3 regions of the Streptomyces sp. NPDC046831 genome follow, and region 2 is predicted to be linked to each of the others. Evidence: riboswitches for the same ligand, from Rfam matches in the RefSeq annotation. Region 2 holds a riboswitch; each other region holds the start of a gene.
What was found. Region 2 has a riboswitch for cyclic di-AMP ahead of ABZ920_RS18855 (transglycosylase SLT domain-containing protein). Riboswitches for the same ligand answer to the same signal wherever they lie in the genome.

Region 1 (4,240 bases), on a different contig from region 2:
GGTACGTGGGCTGCGACGTGGCGACCACCTGCCTGGGCCGGGCGGACCGGTACGCGGCCGTCCTGCCGGCCGCGGGGACTCCGGGCAAGCGGTCCGTCCTGCCCGGCGCCCGCGTGACCCTCGGCCAGCCGCCGGTCTCCGAGCCGCTGCGGGGGCGGACGTCCTGCCTGACCACCCGGGCGGAGGAGATGGCGCGCGTGTGGACACGCCTGGAGGAGATGCTGGTGCGGCACACCGGGCGGGCCCCGCGGCAGGTGAGCGCGGACCTGGAGCGGGAAACGGTCCTGGACGCGCCGGCCGCGCCGGCGCACGGGCTGGTCGACCGCGTCGTCACCGGCCACAGGGGCCCGCAGGCCGCACCGGGTGCGAGGTGACGCGCCCGTGCTGCCGCCCGAGCTGCCACCGATGCCCGCCCTGACCCACGCCGAGGGCGAGCTGATCGACCATTACCTCCGCGTGGCCGACCTGCTGGGCCGGATCAACCCCGCCCGCGAGGGGAGCACCTACCGCGGCCTGAGGGCTGCTCAGGCGCTCGTCCGCGAGGCAGCCGGGCTGCGGGACGCGCTCAGCCTGATGCACCAGCGGGGCGAGAGCGAGCTGCACTCCACCACCCTGGCACGGGCGCTGCGGGTGCTGGACGGGGAGCGGCGCACGGCGCGTGTCACCGTCCCGCCGGCGCAGCGAAGTTGACGCCGTACCACCGACGCGCTCCCTCCTCGCCGTCGACGGAGGGCACGGTTCCGCCGCAGAACGAGCCGAACGGCCTACGCCCTTCCGGTCGACTTCCAGCTCCTCTCCAAGGGCTGTCCGAGTTGCGCACAGCGCCTGCCCGTTGGTCGGAATGAAGCGTTCCGCCGCAGGTCCGGGACTCGTCGGGACCCGCGACAGACGTTCGATCGGTGGGGTGTCCACCCGAACGGGTGAGTGGTGAGTAACAACACAAATCCCCGGTTCCGTTGGGATTTTCGGACATCCGTGAGCCAAGATCCGTGTCTGACGACAAGCCCCCGCCACAACGGCGGGGCGGTCCGGGCGGACGCCGAGTCCTGCCGCCGCCCGGATGACCGGTCGACGGAAGTGGATCGGCAGGAGTGGAGGACCCAAGTACGACGGGTCGCCGGAACGGCCATGTCATGGCCGGGCCGAGCAGCCCTTGGGGTGAAGCCGCGGCAACGCGGCCGGGCTACTTCGCCAGCCCGAATCCGACAGGTCATCCTTCACAGGCGGCTGACGAAGGGTTGCGCATGACTGCGCTGAATCGTGTCCCGTCGCTCATGGCCCGGGCCGGCACGGCCTCGGCCCTGACCATCGCCGCCGTCGGCGGCTCGATCGTGGTCCCCGGTGTCGCCTCCGAGGCCGCGGCCGCCACGTCGGCGACGAAGGCGCTGCACATCGCGGCGTCCAAGAAGGGCTCCCCGTACAAGTACGGGGCCGTGGGTCCGCGGCGCTTCGACTGCTCGGGGCTCACGCTGTACTCGTTCAAGAAGGCGGGCAAGAAGCTGCCCCGTACGGCGGCCCAGCAGTACAACAAGAGCCGCCACATCTCCGCGAAGAGCCGCCGGGCCGGAGACCTGGTGTTCTTCCACTCGGGCTCGAACGTGTACCACGTGGGCATCTACGCGGGTAAGGGCAAGATCTGGCACGCCCCGAAGACGGGAGACGTGGTGCGGCTGCAGAAGATCTGGACGAAGAGCGTCTGGTACGGGCGGGTCGGCTGACCCGGCCCGCAGGGGGCGAGGGGCCGGCCGGGTCCGTCGGGCCGGCCGGGCCGGGTGGCGGTGCCCTGACGCACCGCCCCGCCCCCGGCCGGCGAGCCGCGGTCCCGTGACCGGGCCCCCGCGCACGGCGATCGCCCGACGGAGGCCGCGGCGTGCGGTCCCGCCCTCCTGGGCGGCGCGCTGCGGCTGCGCTGCCCCCGACGGCGGACCCGGCTGACGCGGCCCCGGGCCGGCCGTTGCGGCCGACGCGGTCCCGGACGGGCCGTTGCGGCCGACGCGGCTCTGAGGAACCCGTCGGCGCTGAGGCGGCCGGCAACGGTCCGGTCCACTGCGGCTGCAGCTGCTCGCTGACGGCGACTCCGGCCGACGCGGCCGAGGCCAGGCCGGCCGACGCGGGCCGTACGGCTGACGCGGCCCGGGTCGGCCGCCCGGTCCCCGACGGCGACTCCGGCCGACGCGGCCGAGGGCAGGCCCGCCGACAACGCCCGTGCGGCTGAGGCAGCCCAGGCGGCTGCCCGGCCCCTACGGCGCCTCCGGCCGACGCGGCTCGTGCGGCTGGCGCGGCCCGGCGGCGGGACCGCGGCCCCCGGGCCGTCCGCCCGGCGGTGGCGGGCCCACCGGGCAGCCCTACGGCTCCGGCGGCCCCGCCGCCGTGACCGGAGGGGTGAGCACCGGCCAGGGCAGCGCGATGCAGACGGTCTTGCCGCCCTCGCGCGTGGGTCTGACGCTGAACCGGCCCCCGTACTCGGCCGTCAGCCACCGGATGATCACCATGCCCCGGCCGTTGTCCTGCTGGACGGCGCCCGGGAGCCGTTTCGGGAACCGGGGGTGGCTGTCGGTGACACCGATGCGCAACTGCTCGTCGCGGTCGAGCAGGAGGTCGACCGTGAAGGTCGGCGACTGACCGAACGTGTGCTGGACGGCGTTGGTGGCCAGTTCGGAGATGATGAGCCGGACCGTGTCGGCGGTGTCCGCCTCCGCCGGCAGGCCCCACTCCGTCAGGGTGTCCGCGACGAAGCTGCGGGCCGCCGACACCGAGACCGGTTCGCTCGGCAGAGTGACGGATGCTTCCAGATGGTCTGCCATGGCGACGTCATCCCTTTCCCGCGCGACCGCAGACCGACACGGAGCGGATGGTTCGAGTACGGTCCCGGACTGGTGCCTCGTCGTCAGACTGCCATCACCGCGTCGCCCACGACGGCGTTCCACCGAGATATGCATATATCTGTCGCTCGAAGCGGTGAACTCTGCGACGGCAGACCGTATTCGGGCGGCGCGGAGGGGATAGGGAGTAGCCCATGCAGCACGGTCCCGCGGTACGCCGCCGGAAGCTGGGCGCCGAACTTCGCGCCCTGCGCACCGCGGCCGGCCTGACGAGCGAAGAGGCGGCCGGCCTGGTCGGGTGGCACCAGTCGAAGGTCAGCCGGATCGAGACCGGCGCGAGCGGTGTGAAGCCGGCCGACGTGCGGCTGCTCCTGGACGCCTACGCCGTCGAGGACGCCCGGTTGCGCGAGCTGCTGACGGTGCTGGCGGGCTCGCACGACGGCGCAGGCCGGCACCACTGGTGGCAGGCCTACCGGGGTGTCCTGCCGCCGACCTACCGCGACTTCATCAGCCTGGAGTCGCAGGCCAGCGCCATGCGCACGCTGGAGACCTCGGTCGTGCCCGGCCTGCTGCAGACGCCCGAGTACGCGCGTGCGGTGACCCGGGCGGCGGTGGAGGGCCTCGACGAGGAGCAGCTGGACGCGCTGGTGGAGGTGCGGCTGGCCCGGCAGGACGTGCTGCGGGCGCAGCCGCCGCTGGAGCTGAGCGCGGTGCTCGACGAGGCGGTGCTGCGGCGGGAGGTCGGCGGGCCGGGCGTCCTGGCGCGGCAGCTGGAGCGGCTGGTGGAGGCGGCCCGGCTGCCCCAGGTGACCCTTCAGGTGCTGCCGTTCGCGGCGGGGGCGCACATCGGCGTCACCGGACCTTTTGTCATCTTTTCATTCCTGAGCACTTCTGACCTGGACGTGGTGGTTCTCGACCACTTGACGAGTAGCGCGCATCTCGAACGGAAAGAAGACGTAGAGGCTTACTCGGAGGCCTTCAACTCCCTTCAGGAGCACGCTCTTTCCCCCGAGGACTCGTTGGACTTCATCGCCGCGACAGCTCACGGAGCATCCGCGTAAGGAGGCGCCATGCCCGCTGCCCTGCCTTGCCACGTACCTTCCAGCAACGACCTGCACGGCGTGCGATGGCTGCGCAGCAGCTACAGCACGGGAGCCAACAACTGCGTCGAGACGGCGTCACCGCGCTCCGGTCCCGCGGCCGGGCGGCTCGCCGTGCGCGACTCCAAGGACCCGGCCGGCCCCGCGCTGCTCTTCTCCCCCGGGAGCTGGGCCGGGTTCCTCACCTCGTTGCGGTGACACCCCTCGTCAGGTCCGAGCCCGCCGACCCGTTCGGCCTCGGGCGGGACCCGGCCGTGTCACGCCGACTCACGGTCGTGTGCCGCCGATCGCCGCGACAGCCCGTTCGATCTGCGCCCC
Region 2 (4,240 bases):
GGAGAAGGGCGGCTCGGACACCGTGTGCCCGTTGATCGCGACCGAGATCCGCAGGTCGTAACCGCCGGGCTCCTCCTCGGCGTCGTCCAGGTAGGGCAGCAGTGGATGCGTGCGCTCCGGCGGGGCCACCCGGGCCTCCTCCAGGGCGTCCAGCGGGGTGATCCACGCCGACACCGACGTGGCGAAGGACTTGCCGAGGAACGGGCCGAGGGGGACGTACTCCCAGGCCTGGATGTCCCGGGCGGACCAGTCGTTGAGCAGGCACAGCCCGAAGACGTGCTCCCGGAAGTCGCCCAGGGCCACCGGCTGCCCCAGCGCCGACGGCACGCCCACCACGAAGCCGACCTCCGCCTCGATGTCCAGCCGGACGGACGGCCCGAAGACGGGGGCGGGGTCCGTGGGCGCCTTGCGCTGGCCCGACGGCCGTACGACGTCCGTCCCCGACACCACCACCGTGCCCGAGCGGCCGTGGTAACCGATCGGCAGGTGCTTCCAGTTGGGGGTCAGCGAGTCCACGGCGTCCGGGCGGAAGATCTGCCCGACGTTGCGGGCGTGGTTCTCGGAGGCGTAGAAGTCGACGTAGTCCGCGACCTCGAAGGGCAGGTGCAGGGTCACGGAGGACAGGGGGTGCAGGAACGGCGCGACCGTCTCCTGGTGGGACGGCACCGTCACCCACGCCGTCAGCGCGCGCCGCACGTCGGACCACGCCGTGCGGCCCGCGGCCAGCAGCGGGTTCAGGGTCGGCCGGGCGAGCAGGGAGGCGTACGGCGAGCCCAGCGCGACGGCCGCCGCCCCCGCGTCGAGGACGTGGTCGCCGAGCCGGACGCCGACGGTGCGTTCGGCGGAACCGGCGCGGGAGAAGACGCCGTAGGGCAGGTTGTGCGGGCCGAAGGGGTCGCCCTCGGGGACCTCGAAGGGGGGCATGGGGTGACTGCCTCTCTTTCGTGCTGTCTGTCGCGCACGCCGTCGTGCACGCCCTCGTGGTGCGCTGTGCCGCTCTCGCGCACGCCGGGCCCGGTCACCTGCCGTGCGGACGCCGAGCTCGGTGTGTGGTCGCGCCACACGTTACGGGGGCGGTGCCTGTCTTGGGCAGTGTCCAAAGGGTGTTCGATGTCCGCGATGTCCGTGTCGGAGTGGGCAATTCCGGCCTGGCGTCGTCCTGGTGCCGTCCGGGCGCGGACAGAGAGGATCGGGGCCATCGAGGGACACGGCCGGAATCCGGACGGCGTCGGCCGCGGACGTCCGGATTCCGTTGAGTCGGAGGGACCGCGGATCCGTATTCTCTGATCATGGCCGCCTCCCTCGCATATGCCCTCGTCGCCACTGACCTGGACGGAACGCTGCTGCGCGGCGACGACACCGTGTCCGAGCGGTCGCTCGCCGCACTGGCGCGGGTGGCGGACGCCGGTGCCCGGCATCTGGTCGTGACCGGGCGTCCGGCGCCGAGAGTGCGGCCGCTGTGCGAGACGCTGGGGAGCACGGGGCTGGCGGTGTGCGGCCAGGGCGCGCAGCTGTACGACGCCGGGGCGGACCGGCTGCTGTGGTCGGTCACCCTCGACCGGGAGCTCGCCGAGACCGCGCTCGGCAAGATCGAGGCCGAGGTGGGGGAGGTGTACGCGGCGGTGGACCAGGACGGGGTCGACGGGCTCACGCTCATCGAGCCCGGATACGTGATGCCGCACCCCACGCTGCCCGCCGTGCGCGTCGAACGGCGCGACGACCTGTGGACCCTGCCGGTCAGCAAGGTGCTGCTGCGTCATCCCGGACTGGCGGACGACGAGTTGGCGGCGGTGGCGCGCGCCGTGGTCGGTTCCCTGGCGACGGTCACCATGTCGGGCCCCGGCACCGTCGAACTCCAGCCGTGCGGGATCACCAAGGCCGCCGGGCTGGCGCTGGCCGCCGAGCACCTGGGGGTGAGCCGTGACCGCGCCCTCGCCTTCGGTGACATGCCCAACGACGTCCCGATGTTCCAGTGGGCCGCCCGCGGCGTCGCGATGGCCAACGCCCACCCCGAACTCAAGGCGGTGGCCGACGAGGTCACGTTGTCGAACGAGGACGACGGCATCGCCGTCGTCCTCGAGCGGTTGTTCCCGGGCCGGTAGGCGGACCGCCTCCGGCCCGGTGCGTCGTGCCCGGCACCCGGCCGTCGAGGCGGCCGGTCCTTGCGGTGCGCGGCCGTCGCGGCGGGGGCCGCCGGGTGCCCGCCGGAGCGGACGCGGGCGGGCCGGGCGACGCCGACCGGCCCGGCCGGGAAGCGCCGCGGGGGCGGGCGCCGCCGGACGCCCGCCCCCGGCCGCTGCCGGTGCCGGTCCGTCAGTAGGCGCCGAAGACGTTGTCGATCGAGCCGTACCGCTTGGCCGCGTAGTTGCAGGCGGCGGTGATGTTCGCGACCGGGTCGTAGATGTCGAAGGACGTACCGGGCACGTGGTAGGCCTTGAACGTCGGGTCGATGACCTGGAGCAGACCCTTGGACGGGATGCCCTTGGCCGCGTTGGAGTCCCAGTTGTTGATGGCCCGCGGGTTGCCCGAGGACTCGCGCATGATGTTGCGGTGGATGCCGTTGTACGAGCCCGGGATGCCGTTCTTGGCCATGACCGAGAGGGAGGCCCGGATCCACCCGTCGAGGTTGTTCGGGTAGCCGAGGGCGGTCGCGGTGGCCGGGGCGGACTCCGCCGGGGCGGACTCCGCCGGGGCGGCGGAGGCGCCGGTGGCGCCGAAGAGCGGCAGGGCGAGGACGGCCACACCCGTGCCGGCGACGGCGAGGGTGCGGGTCAGGCGGGCGGTACGGGTGCGGGTGCGGCGGGGCTGAGCCTGGGCAGGCATGGGCGAGTTCCTCTCCTTCGCCTGCGAGGTGAGCTGTCGGGTTCGGGCGGGAACTGCCCGGCCGTGCTCCGTCGGGAGCACGACTTCACCCCGAGCCGTTCCGGTGCGGCGCACGACGCGTCGGACGTGTCGTGCGGCTCCGGCCCGGCGACTTACCTGGGTCCCCCGCTCCTGCCGTGCGTGGTTCGGTCGATGGGTTCTCGGGCGGTGGCAGGATTCGGCGTCCACCCGACGGCCGGGAACGTATGCGAGAGCACATGTCCGGAACAAGTGCCGGAATCACACAACGCCCTGATTGACCTTGGACCGGAGGGTATGGGGTGCTTGATCCTTTGCGGTTGCCAAGGGTCAACTCGCTTGCCGGACAGGGGAGAACGGTGCGGGCGGCCGTTCGGTGCGCCCGGTCCGCCGAGTGGCCCAAATCACGGTTTGCGCCGCCAGGGGCATTCGGTGCCAACGGGGAATACCGCCCAATAAGAGCAAAAGGGTCAGGTGATCGGCGGTCCGTGCGGAGGAGTCGTCACCGAGCCTTGGCCAGGGGGCGACGATGGAGAGCGGAACGGGCCCGGGAGCGCGGGCCGCGCGGTCCACGACCCGCTGTGCGAGGCCGTCGTCATGCGGGGCAGGGGAGCGGGAGCATGGCCGGAATGGAGGGTGGCGCCGGTGAGGGGCGCGGCGGAGCGGGTAGGAGAGAGGAGTCGGCTGAAATACACACTTATCTGCCGATGAAGTGCATACCGGGCGTGATCCGATACCGCCTGGCCTGTATCGGTGGGCGATATCGGTGATCGAAACGTGACCGGATACGCTGACTTGAGTGGTGGCAGCGACCTATCGACAAACCGTGTAAGCGCCAGCAGACACCAGCAGACAGGAGACCCCTCGTGACCGTCGTCGGGCCGTTCGGGCTGAGCGTGCGGGACCAGGCTCTCGAAGCCGATGTCCAGGCCGGAATGGCGGCTGTCGAGGAAGGGTTGCTCGAAGCCACGAAGAGCGAGGTCCCCTTCATCACGGAGGCCGCGCAGCACCTCGTCAAGGCGGGCGGGAAGCGTTTCCGGCCACTGCTGGTGATGCTGGCGGCGCAGTTCGGGGACCCGTACGCGCCGGGGGTCGTGCCGTCCGCGGTGGTCGTGGAGCTCACCCACCTGGCGACGCTGTACCACGACGACGTGATGGACGAGGCCGGGGTGCGGCGCGGGGTGCCCAGCGCGAACGCCCGCTGGGGCAACTCCGTCGCGGTCCTCACCGGCGACTTCCTGTTCGCCCGGGCCTCGCAGATCCTCGCCGACCTCGGACCGGAGGCGGTGCGGGTGCAGGCCGTCGCGTTCGAGCGACTGGTCACCGGCCAGATCCTGGAGACGGCGGGGCCGCAGGACGGACGGGACCCGGTCGACCACTACCTGGACGTGCTCGGCGG
Region 3 (4,240 bases), on a different contig from region 2:
TGGCTGGTGGTGTGGACGCGGCAGCGGGAGCTGCGGACCGTGCGGGAGGAGCTGCCGGCCTACGCGGCCGCCGGATGGCTGTCGCCGGCCGAACCGTACGCCCTGGGCTCCATGCGGGCGCGCCGGCTGGCCCGGGACCACGCGCGGCGCCACGCCGGGAGGGCGGCGGCCCGGGCCGTCGCCCAGTACGAGGCGTACGCGACGTCGCTGGCCTTCCTGCGGCGCCGGGGGCGCCGGGGCCGGGCCGGCGCCGACTTCGTCCCGCGGGAGCAGGAACTGCTGTGGGAGCTGTGGCGGCGCCGGGACGTGGCCGGGCCCGCCCTGGACCACGCGGCGCGCCGGACGGCGCCGCCGGTGCGGGTGGCTCCGCCGCCGTGGCCGCTGCACGGGGCGTACGGGCCGCCCTACCAGGTGTACCGCCAGCCGTCGGCCCACCGGCCGTACGGTCCGGCGGCGCCGTACCCGGCGCACAACCCGTACCGGTCCTGAGGCCCGGCCGGGGCGAAGCACGCCGGCGGGCCTCCTGCCGGGCCGGGCGGGCGGACCGGCGGGCGAGCCACCGCGCCCGGACACACGGCGACCGCACCCGCGTCGCGTCGCAGGACCGCGCCCGGGCACCGGCCAGGGCACCCGCGTGGCAGGCGCACCCCGGCGGGCGGTTCACCGCATCCGAGGACCGGCGACGGCACCCGCTGGGGAGGCAGGCCACGGCGGGCGAGTCACCGCACCCGCGGACCGGCGACCGCACCCCTCGTCGCAGGCAGGCCACGGCGGGCGAGTCACCGCACCCGCGGACCGGCGACCGCACCCCGCGTCGCAGGCAGGCCACGGCGGGCACGGACGACCGCGCCCGGGGGCCGGTGACCGCGCCCGCTCGGGGGTGCGCCTAGGCCGACGCCTCGTCCAGCTTCGCGATCTCCTGGCCGGACAGCGCCAGCTCCGCCACTCCCACCAGCGCGGGCAGCTGCTCCACGGTGCGCGCCGAGGCGATCGGGGCCGCCACCGTCGGCTGCGCGGCCAGCCAGGCCAGGGCGACCGTCGCGACGGGGACGTCGTGGGCCGCGGCGATCTCGTCGAGGGCGGTGAGGACCTTGCGGCCCCGCTCGCTCTCCAGGTGCTTGCCGGCGCCCTGGGCCCGTGGGCTGTCCACCGTCGCGCCGGGGCGGTACTTGCCGGTCAGGAAGCCGGAGGCCAGCGCGTAGTACGGGACGGCGGCCAGGCCGGAGCGCTCGGCGAGGTCGCGGAGCGGTCCCTCGTAGGTGTCGCGTGAGACCAGGTTGTAGTGGGGCTGCAGCGCCACGTACCGGGCCAGGCCCTCGCGCTCGGAGAAGTCGAGGGACGCGCGCAGGCGCTCGGCGGAGATGTTCGAGGCGGCGATGTGGCGGACCTTGCCCGCCGTCACCAGGTCGTCGAGGGCGCCGATGATCTCCTCGACCGGCACCTCCGGCTTGTCGAAGTGGGTGTAGTACAGGTCGATGTGGTCGGTGCCCAGGCGCCGCAGGGAGGCGTCGGCCGCGGCCTTGATGTTGGCGGCGGTCAGCCCCTGGAAGTCGGGGTGCTGGCTGACCTTGGTGGCGATGACCACGTCGGAGCGGTTGCCGCGTTCCTTGATCCACTTGCCGACGATGGTCTCCGACTCGCCGCCGCTGTTGCCCTCCACCCAGGCCGAGTAGGAGTCGGCGGTGTCGATGAAGTTGCCGCCGGCGGCCGCGTAGGCGTCGAGGACGGCGAAGGACTGCGCCTCGTCGGCGGTCCAGCCGAAGACGTTGCCGCCGAGGGCGAGCGGGAAGACCTCGAGGTCGGACGTACCCAGCTTGCGTAGAGAAGTCATGTCCAGTGTCAACGCACGTTCCGGAGCGCTCAATTCCGGATCCGCTGCAAAAGGTGGGCAAACACCTGACCGGCGGTCCTGACGTCGGGGGGACGTCGTCAGGACCGCCGGGGCCGGGAAGCGGCTGTCAGGGGGTGAGGCCCTTGTCGCGCAGCCACGCCGCCGGGTCGATGCCGGTGGCCTGGCCCCCGGGGTGGACCTCGAAGTGCAGGTGCGGTCCGGTGACGTTGCCCGTGGCGCCCACGCGGCCGATCACGTCGCCGGTGGCGACCTTCTGCCCGACGCTCGCGCTGATCGACGACTGGTGGCAGAACCACAGCTCAGTGCCGTCGTCGAGGGTGAGGATGGTGCGGTAGCCGTACGCGCCGGCCCAGCCGGCCTCGGTGATGGTGCCGCCGTGCACGGCCTTGATGAGGGTGCCCGTGGGCGCGGCGAAGTCCAGCCCGGTGTGGTAGCCGGAGGACCACATGGAACCGGCCTGGCCGAAGGCCGAGGTCAGGGTGTACGAGGAGGTGGGGAGCGTGTACTGCGCGGCCAGCCGGGCCAGGCGCTCGGCCTCGGCCTTCTTCGCGGCCTCCTGCTCCGCCTCCTTCTCCGCGGCGGCGGCCTTGGCCTCGGCCTCCTTCACCGCCTTGGCGGCGGCCTCCTCCGCCTGCCGGGCGGCGGCGGCGGCCGCGGCCTGCTGGGCCTTCGTGTCGACCTGGACCTGCTGCTGCTCGGCCTGGGCCATGATCCGGTTGCGCAGGGCCTCGCCCGCGTCGGAGGACCCCTGCGCCGAGTCGGCGGCGCTGGTGGTGAGGCTGCTGAGCGCGGTCGCGGAGCCCTGGGCCGCCGGTGCGGAGCCCTCGTCGTCGAAGAGGGTGCCCACGGAGGGCAGATCGGGCATGGAGATCGACACCGGCGGCTTGCCGGTCTGGGCGCTGGCCATGCCGCCCGCGCCCACGGCGGCGATGACGCCGACGCCGAGGACGGTGGAGCTGCGGGCGAGCCCGCCGCCGCGCTGCTTGGTGACGCGATGCCGGCCACGGACCGGGCGGACGGAGTCCGCGGTGGGGTTCCACTCCTCCCACGGGCCCTCGTCGGGGATGCGGCTGCCGTACCCGAAGGTGTCGGTGCTGTTCCCGCCGGTGTGGAACGGGGCCTGGGGGGCAGGCGGGTTGGACGCCACGCGGGCGCGCTCCTTTCCTTCCGTTCGCCTACCGGGTTAGCTGACGGGTTCGGAGCGGGAAGGTCTCCTACGCGCGTATACCGCCCGTTCGACACGGCGGACTACGCTCGACTCACCCCAGGTTGGTGGTTCCCCGGTTCCCTGACGGGATTCGGCGCGTGCGCACGGAGCCGTCTCGGGTGACGGCTGGGACGACCGCGCTGCGTTATCGAACGTTAATAGACCCGGGCCGTGGATTCCAAGCCGTTCGGCTTGATCGTTAAACCCAATTGGCGCGGAGAATCTGGCCGACGGGGGTCAAATACGGGCGAGTCGGCCAACCTCCGTGTGCACATGCCGCCTGACGATATGTCAGCCGTTGTGCGCGCGGAGACGGCACGCTCACCCACGGTGACGCGGCGTCAGGACCGCCGTACGGCCAGCAGGGCCATGTCGTCCGACAGGCCGTCCCCCGTGTGCCGGCGCACCTCCGCCGCGAGGGTGTCCAGCAGGGCGTGCGGGTCCCGGAAGGCCCGTCCGGCCAGGCGCTGCTCGGGGTCGTAGAAGCGGCCCCGTTCGTCGCGGGCCTCGGACAGTCCGTCGGTGTGCAGGAGGAGGGTCGCCCCGGCGGGGAAGCGGGTCTCCTCCGCACGGCCGGGCCGGACGCCGAGGTCCTCCAGGCCGAGCGGCAGCGCGGGCTCGGCGGCGAGCAGCGGACGCACGGTGCCGTCGGCGTGCAGCAGGAGCGGCGGCGGATGACCGCGGTTGACGATCCTCACCACCGCCCGGTCGTGCGGGATCTCGGCGAGGACGGCCGTGGTGAAGTCCTCGCACGCGTCGGGCCCGCCGCGCCGCGCGTCCTCGCGGGCCAGCGCCCGCTCCAGCCGGCCCGCCACCCCCTCCAGCGTGGCCTCCTGCTCGGCGGCCTCCCGGAACGCCCCGAGGACCACGGCCACGGCCGCCACCGCCCCCATCCCCTTGCCGCGCACGTCGCCGACGACGAGCCGCACGCCGTACGGGGTGTCCTGCACGGCGTACAGGTCCCCGCCGATGAACGCGTCCGCCTGCGCCGCCTCGTAGCAGGCCGCGACGTCCAGCCCGCCGATCCGCCCGGCCGGCTCCGGCAGCACCGCGCGCTGGGCGGCCTCGGCGATCTCGTGGGCGGAGGCCAGCCGCTCGTGGCCGCGGCGCACGAGGAGGTTGATGAGCACGGCCAGCACCGCGACGGTCGCCACGGTGACCAGTTCGGTGAACGCCTCGAC

Region 1: linked by a shared signal. The riboswitch ahead of ABZ920_RS20445 (C40 family peptidase) and the one ahead of ABZ920_RS18855 (transglycosylase SLT domain-containing protein) in region 2 are both predicted to bind cyclic di-AMP.
Region 3: linked by a shared signal. The riboswitch ahead of ABZ920_RS22775 (M23 family metallopeptidase) and the one ahead of ABZ920_RS18855 (transglycosylase SLT domain-containing protein) in region 2 are both predicted to bind cyclic di-AMP.

The regions. Positions count from the first base shown of each region.
Region 1 covers NZ_JBEYXZ010000024.1:5,349-9,588, forward strand. The annotation lists gene ABZ920_RS20435 (ATP-dependent Clp protease proteolytic subunit) at 1-374, shown strand, start outside; gene ABZ920_RS20440 (hypothetical protein) at 382-690, shown strand; cyclic di-AMP (ydaO/yuaA leader) riboswitch at 1,060-1,241, shown strand; gene ABZ920_RS20445 (C40 family peptidase) at 1,245-1,718, shown strand; gene ABZ920_RS20450 (ATP-binding protein) at 2,346-2,804, opposite strand; gene ABZ920_RS20455 (helix-turn-helix transcriptional regulator) at 3,017-3,883, shown strand; gene ABZ920_RS20460 (DUF397 domain-containing protein) at 3,893-4,120, shown strand; gene ABZ920_RS20465 (8-amino-7-oxononanoate synthase) at 4,190-4,240, opposite strand, start outside.
Region 2 covers NZ_JBEYXZ010000020.1:110,672-114,911, forward strand. The annotation lists gene fahA (fumarylacetoacetase) at 1-924, opposite strand, end outside; gene ABZ920_RS18850 (HAD family hydrolase) at 1,290-2,102, shown strand; gene ABZ920_RS18855 (transglycosylase SLT domain-containing protein) at 2,314-2,823, opposite strand; cyclic di-AMP (ydaO/yuaA leader) riboswitch at 2,829-3,024, opposite strand; gene ABZ920_RS18860 (polyprenyl synthetase family protein) at 3,708-4,240, shown strand, end outside.
Region 3 covers NZ_JBEYXZ010000029.1:19,618-23,857, forward strand. The annotation lists gene ABZ920_RS22765 (PrsW family intramembrane metalloprotease) at 1-489, shown strand, start outside; gene ABZ920_RS22770 (aldo/keto reductase) at 887-1,831, opposite strand; gene ABZ920_RS22775 (M23 family metallopeptidase) at 1,959-2,999, opposite strand; cyclic di-AMP (ydaO/yuaA leader) riboswitch at 3,011-3,166, opposite strand; gene ABZ920_RS22780 (PP2C family protein-serine/threonine phosphatase) at 3,401-4,240, opposite strand, start outside.